3 regions of the Streptomyces sp. 17_S59 genome follow, and region 2 is predicted to be linked to each of the others. Evidence: riboswitches for the same ligand, from Rfam matches in the RefSeq annotation. Region 2 holds a riboswitch; each other region holds the start of a gene.
What was found. Region 2 has a riboswitch for cobalamin ahead of metE (5-methyltetrahydropteroyltriglutamate--homocysteine S-methyltransferase). Riboswitches for the same ligand answer to the same signal wherever they lie in the genome.

Region 1: it holds a riboswitch for cobalamin, as region 2 does, so the genes downstream of both, AC1Z4A_RS21570 (ribonucleoside-diphosphate reductase subunit alpha) here and metE (5-methyltetrahydropteroyltriglutamate--homocysteine S-methyltransferase) in region 2, are expected to answer to the same signal.
Region 3: it holds a riboswitch for cobalamin, as region 2 does, so the genes downstream of both, nicT (Nickel transporter NicT) here and metE (5-methyltetrahydropteroyltriglutamate--homocysteine S-methyltransferase) in region 2, are expected to answer to the same signal.

What each region holds. Positions count from the first base shown of each region.
Region 1 covers NZ_JBXOWD010000001.1:4,735,379-4,740,396, reverse strand. The annotation lists gene AC1Z4A_RS21580 (DUF3311 domain-containing protein) at 21-290, shown strand; gene mctP (monocarboxylate uptake permease MctP) at 287-1,927, shown strand; cobalamin riboswitch at 2,281-2,420, shown strand; gene AC1Z4A_RS21570 (ribonucleoside-diphosphate reductase subunit alpha) at 2,592-4,994, shown strand; gene AC1Z4A_RS21565 (ribonucleotide-diphosphate reductase subunit beta) at 4,994-5,018, shown strand, end outside.
Region 2 covers NZ_JBXOWD010000001.1:7,130,338-7,135,355, reverse strand. The annotation lists gene metE (5-methyltetrahydropteroyltriglutamate--homocysteine S-methyltransferase) at 1-1,799, opposite strand, end outside; cobalamin riboswitch at 1,971-2,113, opposite strand; gene AC1Z4A_RS32045 (hypothetical protein) at 2,211-2,453, opposite strand; gene aceA (isocitrate lyase) at 2,666-3,958, opposite strand; gene AC1Z4A_RS32035 (cation-translocating P-type ATPase) at 4,250-5,018, opposite strand, start outside.
Region 3 covers NZ_JBXOWD010000001.1:6,355,062-6,360,079, forward strand. The annotation lists gene AC1Z4A_RS28760 (APC family permease) at 1-777, opposite strand, end outside; gene AC1Z4A_RS28765 (FAD-dependent monooxygenase) at 926-2,161, shown strand; cobalamin riboswitch at 2,231-2,448, shown strand; gene nicT (Nickel transporter NicT) at 2,478-3,611, shown strand; gene AC1Z4A_RS28775 (hypothetical protein) at 3,621-3,818, opposite strand; gene AC1Z4A_RS28780 (sensor histidine kinase) at 4,024-5,018, opposite strand, start outside.

The DNA.
Region 1 (5,018 bases), 2.4 Mb from region 2:
CGCAGGGACGGAGCCACCGCATGTCGGAACCACCCGAGCAAACACCCGAGTCCAGCCGCAAACCGGTGGTGACCGTGCCCCTGGTCGTCGCGGGCGTATGCCTGGCCATACCGTTCGTGGCGATGCTGTGGGTCGGCTCCTACGCCCGGCTCACGCCGTCCTTGATCGGCATCCCCTTCTTCTACTGGTACCAGATGCTGTGGGTCGTCATATCGACGCTGCTCACGGTCGTGGCCTACCTGATCGTGCGACGGCACGAGCGTCTGCGCAGGGGTGGTGAGCAGCGGTGAAGGACGGCGTCAACGGCGTGGCTCTCGCCGTCTTCATCTTCTTCTTCCTCGCCGTCACGGTCATGGGCTTCATGGCTGCGAAGTGGCGGCGGGCCGGGACCGCAGAAAACATTGACAGCCTCGACGAGTGGGGGCTGGGCGGCCGTTCCTTCGGCACTTGGGTGACCTGGTTCCTGCTCGGCGGCGACCTCTACACCGCGTACACCTTCGTGGCCGTGCCGGCGGCCATCTACGCGGGCGGTGCGGCCGGCTTCTTCGCCGTGCCGTACACGATCCTGTGCTACCCGCTGGTCTTCACCTTCCTGCCCCGCCTGTGGTCGGTGTCCCACCGGCACGGGTACGTCACCTCGTCCGACTTCGTCCGGGGCCGCTTCGGCTCCCGGGGGCTGTCGCTCGCGCTCGCGCTGACCGGCATCCTCGCGACCATGCCGTACATAGCGCTGCAATTGGTCGGCATCCAGGCGGTGCTCGATGTGATGGGCGTCGGCGGCGGGGCGGACGCGAACTGGTTCGTGAAGGACCTGCCCCTGCTCATCGCCTTCGGCGTGCTCGCGGCCTACACCTACTCGTCCGGCCTGCGCGCCCCCGCACTGATCGCATTCGTGAAGGACGCCCTGATCTACATCGTCATCATCGTGGCGATCATCTACATCCCGATCAGGCTCGGCGGCTTCGACCACATCTTCGCGAAGGCGGGCGAGGCCCTCTCCGCCAAGAACCCCGCCACCGGCAAGCCCCGCGGCTCCCTGGCCACCGGCCCGCAGGCGCAGTGGGCGTACGCGTCGCTCGCGCTCGGCTCGGCGATGGCGCTCTTCCTCTATCCGCACTCGGTGACGGCCGTCCTCTCCAGCAAGGGCCGCAACGTCATCCGGCGCAACACCACCATCCTGCCGCTGTACTCCCTGATGCTGGGGCTCCTGGCGATGCTGGGGTTCATGGCCATCGCGGCCGGGGTGAAGGTCAAGAACGGCCAGCTGGCGATCCCCCAGCTGTTCGAGGACATGTTCCCCGACTGGTTCACGGGCGTGGCCTTCGCCGCGATCGGCATCGGGGCGCTGGTCCCGGCGGCGATCATGTCGATTGCAGCGGCGAATCTCTTCACGCGCAACATCTACAAGGACTTCATCAGGCCGGACGCCTCGCCGGAGCACGAGGCGAAGGTCTCCAAGCTGGCGTCGCTGCTGGTGAAGGTGGGCGCGCTGGCCTTCGTCCTCACCATGGACAAAACGGTCGCCATCAACTTCCAGCTGCTCGGCGGCATCTGGATCCTCCAGACCGTCCCTGCCCTGGTCGGCGGCCTCTTCACCCGCTGGTTCCACCGCTGGGCGCTGCTGGCCGGCTGGGTGGCGGGCATGGCGTACGGCACATGGCGGGCGTACGAGACGCCGAGCGCGACGCAGGACCACTTCGGCAACACGAACGTGATCCCGCTGATCGGGGAGAAGGGCTACATCGGACTTACGGCTTTTGTGTTCAATGTCCTCGTAGTCGTGATCATGACTTTTGTCCTCAAGGCGGTGGGCGCGCCGGACGGCGTGGACCAGACGAAGCCGTCGGACTACACGGCCGACGCGGGCGACCCGGGCGTCGAGCCGGAGCTTCCCCCGGCCACGGCGGGGGCGCCCGCGGCGCACTGAGGGGCGCAGCCCGCACCCGCTCCCCGAGCCGGGGGCTTCGTCCAGAGAAATGTCGTCAGACAAATACCGTTCGTCCCGGAACGCCGGACAGGCTGGAATGATCCAGTCCGTCCGGCGTTCGGCGCTCCCCGGGCCGATCACGGAGGCGTCGGGAGAACGCCGCAGCGACCTCCTCGCGGCCCCGGGACACCCCTCCCGGACCCGTCGCCCGAGCCCCCCTCCCAGGGCCCCTCACGCCCCCTCCCAGGCCCCGCGGCGCGCCGCCCCCAACACCCCACCGCAGCACCCCGATAGCACATTCCGCAACCGCTTCATGACGGCCCGACACAACATGTGGGGGTGCCTCCGGAGCCCAGCACTAGATGTATGCTCGTCTCCGCTGTCGTCGCAGGGGAATCCGGTGGAAATCCGGAACTGTCCCGCAACGGTGTATGTGTGCGCATATACCCAGTGCACCTGAAGTCCGACGACCTGCGGACAGCGCGCCCACCACCCGAGCCTGCCCCGGCTCGGCCATGGGCGTTGAATTCGTCCGGGCCTCGCGGGTTGGGCCGGCGGACGCCTACGAGGCATGCCCTGGCACACCCAGGAGACAGGCATGCCCGTATGCGACCGTCGAGCACTCCCGAGCGGCCCACCCGACCGAGCGAGGGAGAGCCCCACCGTGACCATCGCGCCCGCGGATCCATTCTCAGGTCCCGTCTCAGCGAACACGGAAGCGACCGACGGCCCCGGGACCGCGCTGCTGCGCGCCCTGACCGACCTCACCGCCGATCTGCCCGCCACCGACCCGGGCAAGGTCGCCGCCGCCGCCCTGCGCGGCCGCAGCGCGGCTGCGGACGAGGCGGAGCTGCGCTCCCTCGCCACCGAGGCGGCCGCCGGCCTGATCGCCGAGGAGCCCGAGTACTCCAAGCTCGCCGCCCGTCTGCTCACCCGCGCCATCGCCGAGGAGGCGGCCGGCCAGGGTGCGACGTCCTTCTCCGCCTCGGTCGCCGTCGGCCACCGCGAGGGCCTCATCGCGGACGAGACCGCCGCGTTCGTGGCCACCCACGCCGAGCGCCTCGACGCCCTGGTCGACCAGGCCCTGATCGACGGCGCCGACGACCGCTTCGGCTACTTCGGCCTGCGCACCCTGCACAGCCGCTACCTGCTGCGCCACCCGATCCACCGCGACGTGATCGAGACCCCGCAGCACTTCCTGCTGCGCGTCGCCTGCGGCCTCGCCGAGGACCACTCGGAGCGGGCCCTGGAGGACGTCGCGGAGCTGTACCGGCTGACGAGCACCCTCTCGTACCTGCCCTCCTCCCCCACGCTCTTCAACTCCGGCACCCGTCACCCGCAGATGTCGTCCTGCTACCTGCTGGACTCCCCGCTGGACGAGCTGGACTCGATCTACGACCGCTACCACCAGGTGGCGCGTCTGTCGAAGCACGCGGGCGGCATCGGGCTGTCGTACTCGCGCATCCGCTCGCGCGGCTCGCTGATCCGGGGCACCAACGGTCACTCCAACGGCATCGTGCCGTTCCTGCGCACCCTCGACGCCTCCGTCGCCGCCGTGAACCAGGGCGGCCGCCGCAAGGGCGCCGCCTGTGTCTACCTGGAGACCTGGCACGCCGACATCGAGGAGTTCCTGGAGCTCCGCGACAACACCGGTGAGGAGGCCCGCCGCACCCACAACCTCAACATCGCGCACTGGATCCCGGACGAGTTCATGCGCCGTGTCGAGACGGACGCGGACTGGTCGCTCTTCTCCCCGGCCGACACCCCGGACCTGGTCGACCTCTACGGCGACGAGTTCGACGCCGCGTACCGCACGTACGAGGCCGAGGGCAAGGCCGTCAAGACCATCCCGGCGCGGGTGCTGTACGCCCGGATGATGCGCACCCTCGCGCAGACCGGCAACGGCTGGATGACCTTCAAGGACGCCGCCAACCGCACCGCCAACCAGACGGCCGAGAAGGGCGCGGTCGTCCACTCCTCGAACCTCTGCACCGAGATCCTCGAGGTCACCGACGACGGCGAGACCGCGGTCTGCAACCTGGGCTCGGTCAACCTCGCGCAGCACCTCGGTGCCGACGGCGAGCTGGACTGGGAGAAGCTCGACCGTACGGTCCGTACGGCCGTCACCTTCCTCGACCGCGTCGTGGACATCAACTTCTACCCGACCGAGCAGGCCGGCAGCTCCAACAGCCGCTGGCGCCCGGTGGGCCTGGGCCTGATGGGTCTGCAGGACGTCTTCTTCCGCCTGCGCCTGCCCTTCGACTCGGCCGAGGCGAAGGAGCTGTCCACCAAGATCTCCGAGCGGATCATGCTCGCGGCGTACGAGGCCTCCGCCGACCTCGCCGAGCGGCACGGCCCGCACCCGGCCTGGTCCGCGACCCGCACCGCCCGCGGCGTGCTGCACCCGGACCACTACCCCAACGCCGTCGCCGCCTGGGAGGACCGCTGGGAGGCGCTGCGCGCCCGCATCGCCGAGGTCGGCATGCGCAACTCGCTGCTGCTCGCCATCGCCCCGACGGCGACCATCGCCTCCATCGCGGGCGTGTACGAGTGCATCGAGCCGCAGGTCTCCAACCTGTTCAAGCGCGAGACGCTCTCGGGTGAGTTCCTGCAGGTCAACACCTACCTGGTGGACGACCTCAAGAAGCTCGGCGTGTGGGACCGCGCCACCCGCGAGGCCATGACCGAGGCCAACGGCTCGATCCAGGACATGAAGTGGATCCCGCAGGACGTGCGCGACCTGTACCGCACCGCCTGGGAGATCCCGCAGCGCGCCCTGATCGACATGGCCGCGGCCCGTACGCCGTACCTGGACCAGAGCCAGTCGCTCAACCTGTTCATGGCCTCGCCGACCATCGGCAAGCTCAGCTCGATGTACGCGTACGCCTGGAAGCAGGGCATCAAGACGACGTACTACCTGCGCTCCCGCCCGGCCACCCGGATCGCCCGCGCCGCGTCCGGCGGTGCCGCCGCCCCCGCCACCATTCCGGTGCAGCAGGCCGCGCCCGACGCGGACGCCATCGCCTGCTCCCTTGAGAACCCCGAGTCCTGCGAGGCCTGCCAGTAATGTCCGCCGAACGCCAGAAGAACC
Region 2 (5,018 bases):
ACCTCGTCGCGCAGGGCGAGGGCCACCTGCCGGGCGGTATCGGCGAGCGGCTGGTCGTCGCGGACGAAGGACCAGGCGAGCATGGTGACGGGCCCGGTGAGCATGCCCTTGACCGGGCGCTCGGTGAGCGACTGGGCGTAGCGGGTCCAGCGGACCGTCATCGGCTCGGGGCGGGAGATGTCGCCGGCGAGGATCGGCGGGCGGACGTAGCGGGTGCCGTAGGACTGGACCCAGCCGTGCCGGGTGGCCAGGTAGCCGGCGAGCTGCTCGGCGAAGTACTGCACCATGTCGTTGCGCTCGGGCTCGCCGTGCACCAGCACGTCGATGCCGGTCTTCTCCTGGAAGGCGATGACCTCGCCGATCTCCGCCTCGATGCGCTTCTCGTAGGCCTGGGTGCCGATGCGTCCGGCGCGCAGGTCGGCGCGCGCCGTGCGCAGCTCGGTCGTCTGGGGGAAGGAGCCGATCGTGGTGGTGGGCAGCGGCGGGAGCCCCAGGTGGGCGCGCTGGGCCGCCGCGCGCTCGGCGTAGGGCCGGGAGCGGTGTGCGTCGGCGTCGGTGACGGCGGAGGTGCGGGCGCGTACCGCCGGGTCCCGGGTGATGGCCGAGCCCGCGCGGGAGGCGAGGTCGGCGCGGTTGGCGGCGAGTTCGGCGGCGATGGCACCGGTGCCGTGCGCGAGCCCCTTGGCGAGGGTGACGGCCTCGTGGGCCTTCTGGCGGGCGAAGGAGAGCCAGCGGGCGATCTGTCCGTCGATCTCGCGCTCGGCCGTGGCGTCCAGGGGGACGTGCAGCAGGGAGCAGGAGGCGGCGACGTCGACCCGGTCGGCGAGGCCGAGGAGGGTGCCCAGGGTGGCCAGCGACTTCTCGAAGTCGTTGATCCACACGTTGCGCCCGTTGACCACGCCGGCCACCAGGCGCTTGCCGGGCAGCCCGCCGACGGCCGCGAGGTCGTCGAGGTTGGCGGCCGCGGAGCGGGTGAAGTCGAGGGCGAGGCCGTCGACGGGGGCCTTGGCCAGGACGGGCAGGGCCTCGCCGAGGCGGTCGAAGTAGGAGGCGACCAGCAGTTTCGGGCGGTCGTCGAGGGTGCCCAGCTCGCGGTAGGCGCGGGCGGCGGCGTTCAGCTCGGCCGGGGTGCGGTCCTGGACCAGCGCGGGCTCGTCGAGCTGGACCCATTCGGCCCCGGCGGCCCGCAGGTCGGCCAGCACCTCCGCGTAGACGGGCAGGAGCCGGTCGAGGAGGGTCAGCGGCTCGAAGCCGGGGGCGACGCCGGGCGCGGGCTTGGCCAGCAGGAGGTAGGTGACCGGGCCGACGAGGACGGGGCGGGCGGCCAGGCCGAGGGCGAGGGCTTCCCCGAGTTCGGCGACCTGCTTGGTGGAGTCGGTGGTGAAGACGGTGTCGGGGCCGAGTTCCGGGACCAGGTAGTGGTAGTTGGTGTCGAACCACTTGGTCATCTCCAGCGGCGCCGCGTCCTGGGTGCCGCGGGCCATGGCGAAGTAGCCGTCCAGGGCGTCGGCTTCGACGGCCGCGCGGTGCCGGGCGGGGATCGCGCCGACCATGACGCTGGTGTCCAGGACGTGGTCGTAGTACGAGAAGTCGCCGGTGGGCACCTCGTGGATGCCTGCGTCGGCGAGCTGCCGCCAGTTGGTGCGGCGCAGTGCGGCGGCCGTCTCCCGGAGGGCGTCGGCGGTGACGCGGCCCTTCCAGTAGCCCTCGATCGCCTTCTTCAGCTCTCGGCCCTGGCCCTGGCGGGGGTAGCCGTGCACGGTGGCGCGTGCTGCCGCGGCTGCGGACTTGCTGGTCACGGAACTCTCCTTCGCGAGTTTCTTCCGGAACCCCGGTGCACGAGGAGGGCGCGAAGGGACGACGGGCCGGCCGGGACACCACCGTCGTGCGTGCCCGTCCGCCGTGTACGCCGACCCGCCCTCGAGGTCACCGGGATTGCCGCGCGCGAACGCTCGCACGCGGGCAGCGGCAGGTCTTCGGACTCGCGGGCACGTCTGCCGGGGCAGACACCTACTGGCCGTCGCTTCCCGGACCCGCCCGGGCCCAGTGCGTATGACGGCGGTCGTTCCCGCTCACCGCTGCGGGGCAGTCCCGGATTCCCACCGGGTTCCCTCTTGCGACGCATCCCGCCTGGCGGACGGGGCGAACCGGCTGCACCGGCCACCCTAGAGGGAGAATCCCGTTCTCGAACAGGGTTGTTCATATGTCGGTCACATACCCGCGTCACACAGGTCCTCGCCGGGGCGGAGGCACTGGGCAGCACTCAGCAGCCCCTCGACGACCTCGTCCATCCCGATGCGCTGCTCCACCCGTTCCAGGTCGGGGACGTGCGCCCGGGTGCTCACCCCGGGCGGGGCTGCGAGGAACAGCTCGCCGGGCTTGAGGAGGACGCAGTGAGCGGACGGGGGCGGACAGGGGGACCCGGGGTCCGGGGCACTGGGCTGCCAGGGCACGGAACTCTCCTTCGCGAGTCACGTCACGGGCGGCCCCGGTTCGCCACGACGGTCCGGCCCCGCCGTGGCGAACCGGCTGCGTCCCCCAGGTTGAGGGCATGCCGGGCTCTCAGGCCCCAAGCCGTTGCCGGACGAGGTGGTGGGCGTAGGCGTCAGTGGTGAAGAACGCCGGATGCCCTCCGTAGGGACGTGAACCAGGCGGGCGGGCGCTCCTAGTGGAACTGCTCCTCCTCGGTGGAGCCGGTCAGCGCGGTGGTCGAGGAGGCCGGGTTGACGGCGGTGGAGACGAGGTCGAAGTAGCCCGTGCCGACCTCCCGCTGGTGCTTGACGGCGGTGAAGCCGTGCTGCTGGGCGGCGAACTCGCGCTCCTGGAGGTCGACGTAGGCGGTCATGCCGTGCTCGGCGTAGCCGCGGGCGAGGTCGAACATGCCGTGGTTGAGGGAGTGGAAGCCGGCGAGGGTGATGAACTGGAAGCGGTAGCCCATGGCGCCCAGTTCCCGCTGGAACTTGGCTATCTGGTCGTCGTCCAGCGCGGCCTTCCAGTTGAAGGAGGGCGAGCAGTTGTAGGCCAGCATCTTGCCGGGGTACCGGTGGTGGAGCGCCTCGGCGAACTCGCGGGCCTGGGCCAGGTCGGGGGTGCCGGTCTCCACCCAGATGAGGTCGGCGTACGGGGCGTAGGCCAGGCCGCGGGCGATCACGGGCGCCATGCCGTTGCGCACCTGGTAGAAGCCCTCCGCCGTGCGCTCCCCGGTGCAGAACTGCGCGTCGGTCTCGTCCACGTCGCTGGTCAGCAGGTTGGCGGCCAGGGCGTCCGTACGGGCGACGACGAGGGTGGGCACGTCGGCGATGTCGGCGGCGAGGCGGGCGGCGTTGAGGGTGCGGATGTGCTGGGAGGTGGGGACGAGGACCTTGCCGCCGAGGTGGCCGCACTTCTTCTCGGAGGCGAGCTGGTCCTCGTAGTGGATGCCGGCCGCACCCGCGGCGATCATCGCCTTGGTCAGCTCGAAGGCGTTGAGCGGGCCGCCGAAGCCCGCCTCGGCGTCCGCGACAATGGGTGCCAGCCAGTCGGTGGTGTCACCCGCGCCCTCGGCGGTGGCGATCTGGTCGGCCCGCAGCAGCGCGTTGTTGATGCGACGCACGACCTGCGGCACCGAGTTGGCGGGATAGAGGCTCTGGTCGGGGTAGGTGTGCCCGGCCTGGTTGGCGTCGGCGGCGACCTGCCAGCCGGACAGGTAGATCGCCTGGAGGCCGGCCTTGACCATCTGCACCGCCTGCCCGCCCGTGAGCGCGCCGAGGGCGTGGATGTAGTCGCGCTCGTGCAGCTGCCGCCACAGGCGCTCGGCCCCGCGGCGGGCAAGGGTGTGCTCCTCGCGGACGCTGCCGGACAGCCGGATCACATCGTCCGCGCTGTACGTCCGCTCGATGCCCTGCCAGCGGGGGTCGGTCGCCCACCGCCGGGCGAGGTCCTCGGCGGTCGTCCGGTTGCCCGTCGCTGCCTGTGCCATGACTGTCTCCTGGGATCGGTGTGGGAGCAGTGGTCGGGGGTCCGGGGCTCCTGCCGGGCATGTGAAGGGCAGGGAATTTCCCCCGGAGTGCGGCCCGCAGTGCCATCGGTGGTGAGCGGAAGCGGAGGAATCCGGGCCTGCGGGCCGCACGACGACTCTGGCAGTGGCACTGAGTGCCATCAAGTGTGGCTCCATGCCAAGTGTTGCGAATCTTCCGGGCACGTTCTGCCAAGTCTGCGAAGACGCACGCCGGTTGGGTGGCACGAGGGCCTGCCCGTCTCCCACGAGGCGTCACCGGCCCCCGCCGCCCTCCGGCACCAGCCACGCCTGCAGACGCATCGCCGCGTACCCGAGCGCGAATGCGGCGCACACGAGGCCCGCGTCGGGCAGGGCCGGGGGCCGGGTGCCCAGCAGTTCGCGCAGGAGCGGCACGTACGCTCCTGCGATCTGCAGGGCCAGCGCGGCCGCCAGCGCCAGGAGGAGGAAGGGATTGGCCAGGGTTCCGGGCCGGGCCCGTGACCCCAGGCCCACGCCGAGCTGGGTCGCGCCCAGGACCAGGAAGACCAGCGTCTGCCAGGGGCGGCCCGTGTCGTGGGCCCAGTGCCCGACGGTCAGGGTCAGCGCCGCGATGAGGACGCCCAGCACGAGGATGCGCGCCCACAGTCCCTCCCCCAGCACGCTCTCCTCCGGTGGCCTGGGCGGCCGGTGCATCGAGTCGCCGGCGGTGGGTTCGGCACCGATCGCCACGCCCGGCAGGCCGTGGGTGAGGAGGTTGATCCACAGGATCTGGGCCGGGAGCAGCGGCAGGGGCATGCCCAGGGCCGGGCCCGTGAGCATGACCAGGATCTCCGCGCTGCCGCCCGCCAGGGCGTAGAGCAGGAAGCGCCGTACGTTGGCGTAGACCCGGCGGCCCTCTTCGACGGCGGCCACGACCGTGCCGATGTCGTCGTCGGCCAGGACGAGGTCGGCTGCCTGCCGGGCGACCTCCGTCCCGCGCCGGCCCATGGCCACCCCGATGTCCGCCCGGCGCAGTGCCGGCCCGTCGTTGACGCCGTCGCCC
Region 3 (5,018 bases), 780 kb from region 2:
GAGGATGGAGTAGACGATGGCGCGCGGCAGGGTGCGCCCGGGATCCTTGATCTCGGCACCCATGTAGGCGGCGGTGTTGTAGCCACCGTAGTCGTAGATGCCGATGGTCAGGCCCGCGGCGAAGCCGATCCAGAACTGATTGGACGTCAGCTCGAAGGCGTGCGCCGGGTAGGTGAAGGCCAGGTCGGGGCTGAAGTGCGTGAAGGCCGCGACGATGACCAGGGCGACGGAGGCGAGCATCACGCCCCACAGCACCGCCGTGATCCGTGCGATGTTCTCCACCCGGCGCCACAGCAGCGCGATGACGAGCGCGATGAGGGCCAGCCCCGTCAGATCGCCCTGCGTCTGCGTCATGTCCGGCCACAGATAGCCGAGGTACTGGACGAAGCCGATCACCCCGGTGGCCACCGCGAGTGGGATGAACAGCATCGACGTCCAGACGAACAGGAACGGCATCAGCTTCCCCGTGCGGTACTGGAACGCCTGCCGCAGATACACATAGCTGCCGCCCGCACCCGGCAGCGACGCCCCCAGCTCCGCCCAGATCAGCCCGTCGGCCAGCGCCAGGACCGCCCCCGCGACGAAGCCGATGACCGCCTGCGGCCCGCCGAAGGCGGCCACCATCAGCGGGATGGTGACGAAGGGGCCGATGCCGCACATCTGGCTCATGTTGATGGCGGTGGCCTGGAACAGCCCGATGCGGCGCACGAACCCCACGTTCGGGTCCGCCGCCCCCGGCCCGCCGGACCGGTGCCCTCTGCCTGCAGTGCCTGTCATTGGCGCAGCCCCTCTCGTCGTCCACTGCACTCGTACACCGGCCCGCCCGGCACGTCCATCACCTGCGCGGTGTCGCGAACACTGGTGGTGAGCCCGACGAACCGTCAAGATCTGGGAACCGGAGAACCAGTGGAAGAAGGGAAGAGAGATGCCCGGAAGACGCAGAGGACGCATCGCCGTCGTGGGCGGCAGCATCGCGGGCTGTGCCGCCGCACTCGCCGCGACCCGCGCCGGAGCGGACGAGGTCGTGGTCTACGAGCGGGCGGCCGGCGCGCTCCAGGACCGGGGCGTCGGCCTCGCGATCCACAACGACCGCTACGCCGAGCTGGAGGCGGCCGGATATGCCGACGCCGCCATGCCATGGGTGCCCCTCACCCGGCGCACCTGGATCACCCGCGACGGCGAGGAGCGCGCCGGACGACGGCTGGGAGCCGTGCCGTTCCCCTTCCGCTCCTACAACTGGGGCGCTCTGTGGCAGGAGTTACGCGCACGCATCCCCGCGTCGGTCGAGTACCGCCAGGGCGCGGCCGTCGAACGGGTCCTGCCCGAGCCGGACGGGGTCACGCTGTGCCTCGCCGACGGGACGACGGACCGCTGCGACCTGGTCGTCGGCGCGGACGGCTACCGCTCGGTGGTACGGGCGGCCACGAGCGCCACCGCGCCCGCCTACGCCGGCTACCCGGCCTGGCGCGGCACCGTGCCCGCCGAGGCGCTGCCGGAGCCGCGCTCCGCCTGGCCCGAGGGCGAGGCCGCGAACATCGCCTTCCCCGGCGGCCACATGATCGTCTACCGCATCCCCGGCCCGGGCGGCACGGGCGTCTCCGCCAACTGGGTGCTGTACACCTCCGCGCCGCCCGGCACCGCAGCGGCCCTCCGCGACCCGACGAGCCTGCCGCCGGGCAGGGTCACCGACGACCTGCTGGCCCACCGGGCCGCCGTGACCGAACGCTGCTTCCCGCCCTACTGGCGGGACTTCGTCGCCTGCACGCCCCGGTCCACGGCCGCCGTCCAGCCCCTGTACGACCTGGCCGTGCCGCACTACGGCGAGGGCCGCATCGTGCTCGCCGGGGACGCGGCCGCCGTGGCCCGCCCCCACACCGGCAGCGGCGCCGCCAAGGCGCTGCAGGACGCCACGGTCCTGGAACGCGTCCTGCGGTCCGCCGGCACCTGGGCGGAGGCGGTGCAGGCGTACGACGCCGAACGCACCCCGAGCGGCCGGGCCCTGGTCCGGCTCGCGCGCCGGCTCGGCCGGGCGCAGGTCCTGGCGACGCCCGACTGGCACACCATGGACCAGGCCGCCCTGGAGCGGTGGTGGCGGGAGGCGTCCGACGGCGAGCGCGGCTTCGGCGGCGAGCGCCTCGGCGCCCCGACCGGCCCCTCCTGACGTGCACGGACGGCTTCCTGCGAAGAAGTGGCACTTGCCACTCTTTTCCCCCGGCGGCGGGCCGGGACGTTAAGGTGGCCCGGCCGTGGTGATCGGGAAGACCGGTGCGGACCCTCGTGGTCCTATTCCGGAGCGGCCCTCGCCACTGTGACCGGGGAGTTACCGTCCCGGCCGCGTGCCCCACCCACGGGCGCGCGGAGCCACTGGCGCCGTCCGGCTGCCGGGAAGGCGGGACGGTCGCGTGTGTACCCGTAAGCCAGGAGACCGGCCACGGCATCTCACAGAACATCCACGAGGTGCTGGAGCGTGACCCCGAATGACCCTGCCCACCCCCACCCCCACCACCGGCAGTTCTGCCGGAACTGAGCCCTCCGCGCTGCCCGCCTTCCGCTGGCAGCGCCAGGACACGATACGGACCGCCGGCCTGCTGGCCGTCGTAGCCGCCCTGCACGTCGTCGCCTTCGGCGTGCTCTTCCTGCTCGTCGTCCCCCACCACTACACCGTCGACTCCAAGGTCTTCGGTGTCGGCCTCGGCGTCACGGCCTACACCCTCGGCATGCGGCACGCCTTCGACGCCGACCACATCGCCGCGATCGACAACACCACCCGCAAGCTGATGGCCGACGGCAAGCGCCCGGTGTCGGTCGGCTTCTGGTTCGCCCTCGGGCACTCCAGCGTCGTCGTCCTCCTGACGCTGCTGGTGGCCGGCGGCACCCGGCTGGCCGGGACGCTGATGGACGAGGAGTCCACCACCCACCAGACCCTCGGCGTGGTCGGCACCACCGTCTCCGGCGGCTTCCTCTACCTCATCGCCGCCCTCAACCTCGTCGCCCTCGCTGGCATTCTGCGGGTCTTCCGCGCGATGCGCCAGGGCCGCTTCGACGAGGCGGAGCTGGAGGAGCACCTGGACTCGCGGGGCTTCATGAACCGCATCCTCGGCCGGCTCACCCGGTCCGTCTCCCGGCCCGGGCAGATGTACCCGCTCGGCTTCCTCTTCGGCCTCGGCTTCGACACCGCGACCGAGGTCACGCTGATGGTGATGGCGGGCAGCGGGGCCGCGGCCGGCCTGCCCTGGTACGCGGTCCTGTGCCTGCCGCTGCTGTTCGCCGCCGGAATGAGCCTGTTCGACACGCTCGACGGCACGTTCATGAACTTCGCCTACCAGTGGGCGTTCTCCAACCCCGTCCGCAAGGTCTACTACAACCTCACCATCACCGGCCTGTCCATCGCCGTGGCCTTCCTCATCGGCACGATCGAGCTGGTCGGGGTCCTGCACGAGAAGATGGACCTGACGGATCCGGTGACCGGCTGGATCGCCGGACTCGACCTCGACAACGTCGGGTTCGTCATCGTCGGGCTGTTCGTGGTGGTGTGGGCGGCCGCGCTCGCCTACTGGCGCATCGCCAAGGTCGAGGACCGCTGGGCGGTGCGTGCCTCTGCCCGCCGCTAGGGCCGTGCGTTAGGGCCGGGCGCAGCCGCGGGTCGCGCACTCCTTGCGCACGCTGATGACGGGGAGCTTGTTGCCCGCGGACTCCTCGCTGACGACGACGGGGGACGGGCCGCCGCAGGTGAGGCACGTACGCGACGAGGGGTCCCGCTCCCGGTCGATCGTTGCGGCGATCCTGCGCAGTGGGTCGGCGGTGTCGTCGTCGGGCATGGGCCATCCCGTTCGCTTCGGCGGTTCCCGCTCCGCGCGGCCGGAGGGGTGGGTGCATCGTGGCGCACGACGCGTGATCACGTCAGCGGGTTGGGGGGTGACCACCCTTTGGGTGGGGGGTCTTTCCCCCACCCCGCCCCTTCCCGCAGCTTCCGATATGCGGCTCCGCCGCAGGGCGGGGGCTCCGCCCCCGGACCCCCGCTCCTCAAACGCCGGAGGGGCTGAAATTGCCCCCTGGTTCGGGAAAGGGCGGGATCGGGGAAAACTCCAGCGGCAGCACCACCTCGAAGCGGCACCCGCCCCCAACGTTCCGCACCGACACCGCACCCCCATGCGCCTCCACGATCCCGCGCACAATCGCCAGCCCCAACCCCGCACCCCCCGTCCGCGTCCGCGCCTCCGACCCCCGCCACCCCGTGTCGAACACCCGCGGAAGGTCCTCCTCCGGGATGCCGCCGCAGCCGTCCGTGACGGAGAGGACGACCGTGTCCTCCTCCTGCCGCGCGGCCACCGTCACCGTCCCGTCGGCCGGCGTCCGGCGCACCGCGTTGACCAGCAGATTGCCCAGCACTCGCGTCATCTCCCCGCCGTCCGCCTCGACCGGTACCGCGTCGACGCCGTCGCCCGTCAGCCGGACGCCGCGCTCGCGGGCCAGCGGGCCGACCCCGGCCAGGGCGTCGTCCACCAGGTCGTACGCCGAGATCCGGGCCGGGTTCAGCGGCAGCGCCCCCGCGTGGATGCGGGACAGCTCGAACAGGTCGCCGACCATGGAGTCGATACGGTCCACTTCGGTGCGGATGCGGCGGAGGTAGCGCGCGGGGTCCTCGGCCACGCCGTCCTCCAGTGCCTCGGACATCGCCCGCAGCCCGGCCAGCGGGGTGCGCAGGTCGTGCGAGATCCAGGCGACCAGCTCGCGGCGCGAGGCGTCGAGGGCACGTTCGCGCTCCCGGGACTCGGCGAGCCGGGCCCCGGTCGCGGCCAGCTCGCGGGAGAGCGCGTCGAGTTCGGCCGTGGCCCCGCCGCCGGGGGCCGCGAACGTGCCGTCCTCGCCGAAGGAACGGGCGGCGCGCGTCAGGGCGTTGCTGCGGGCCACCACCCAGCGGCCGAGCAGCAGCGCCGTCGCGAGCGAGACCACGGCGGCCATCGCGCACACCGTCGTGACGACGGTCAGGTCGTGCGCGGAGAGGAACATGGCCCGGG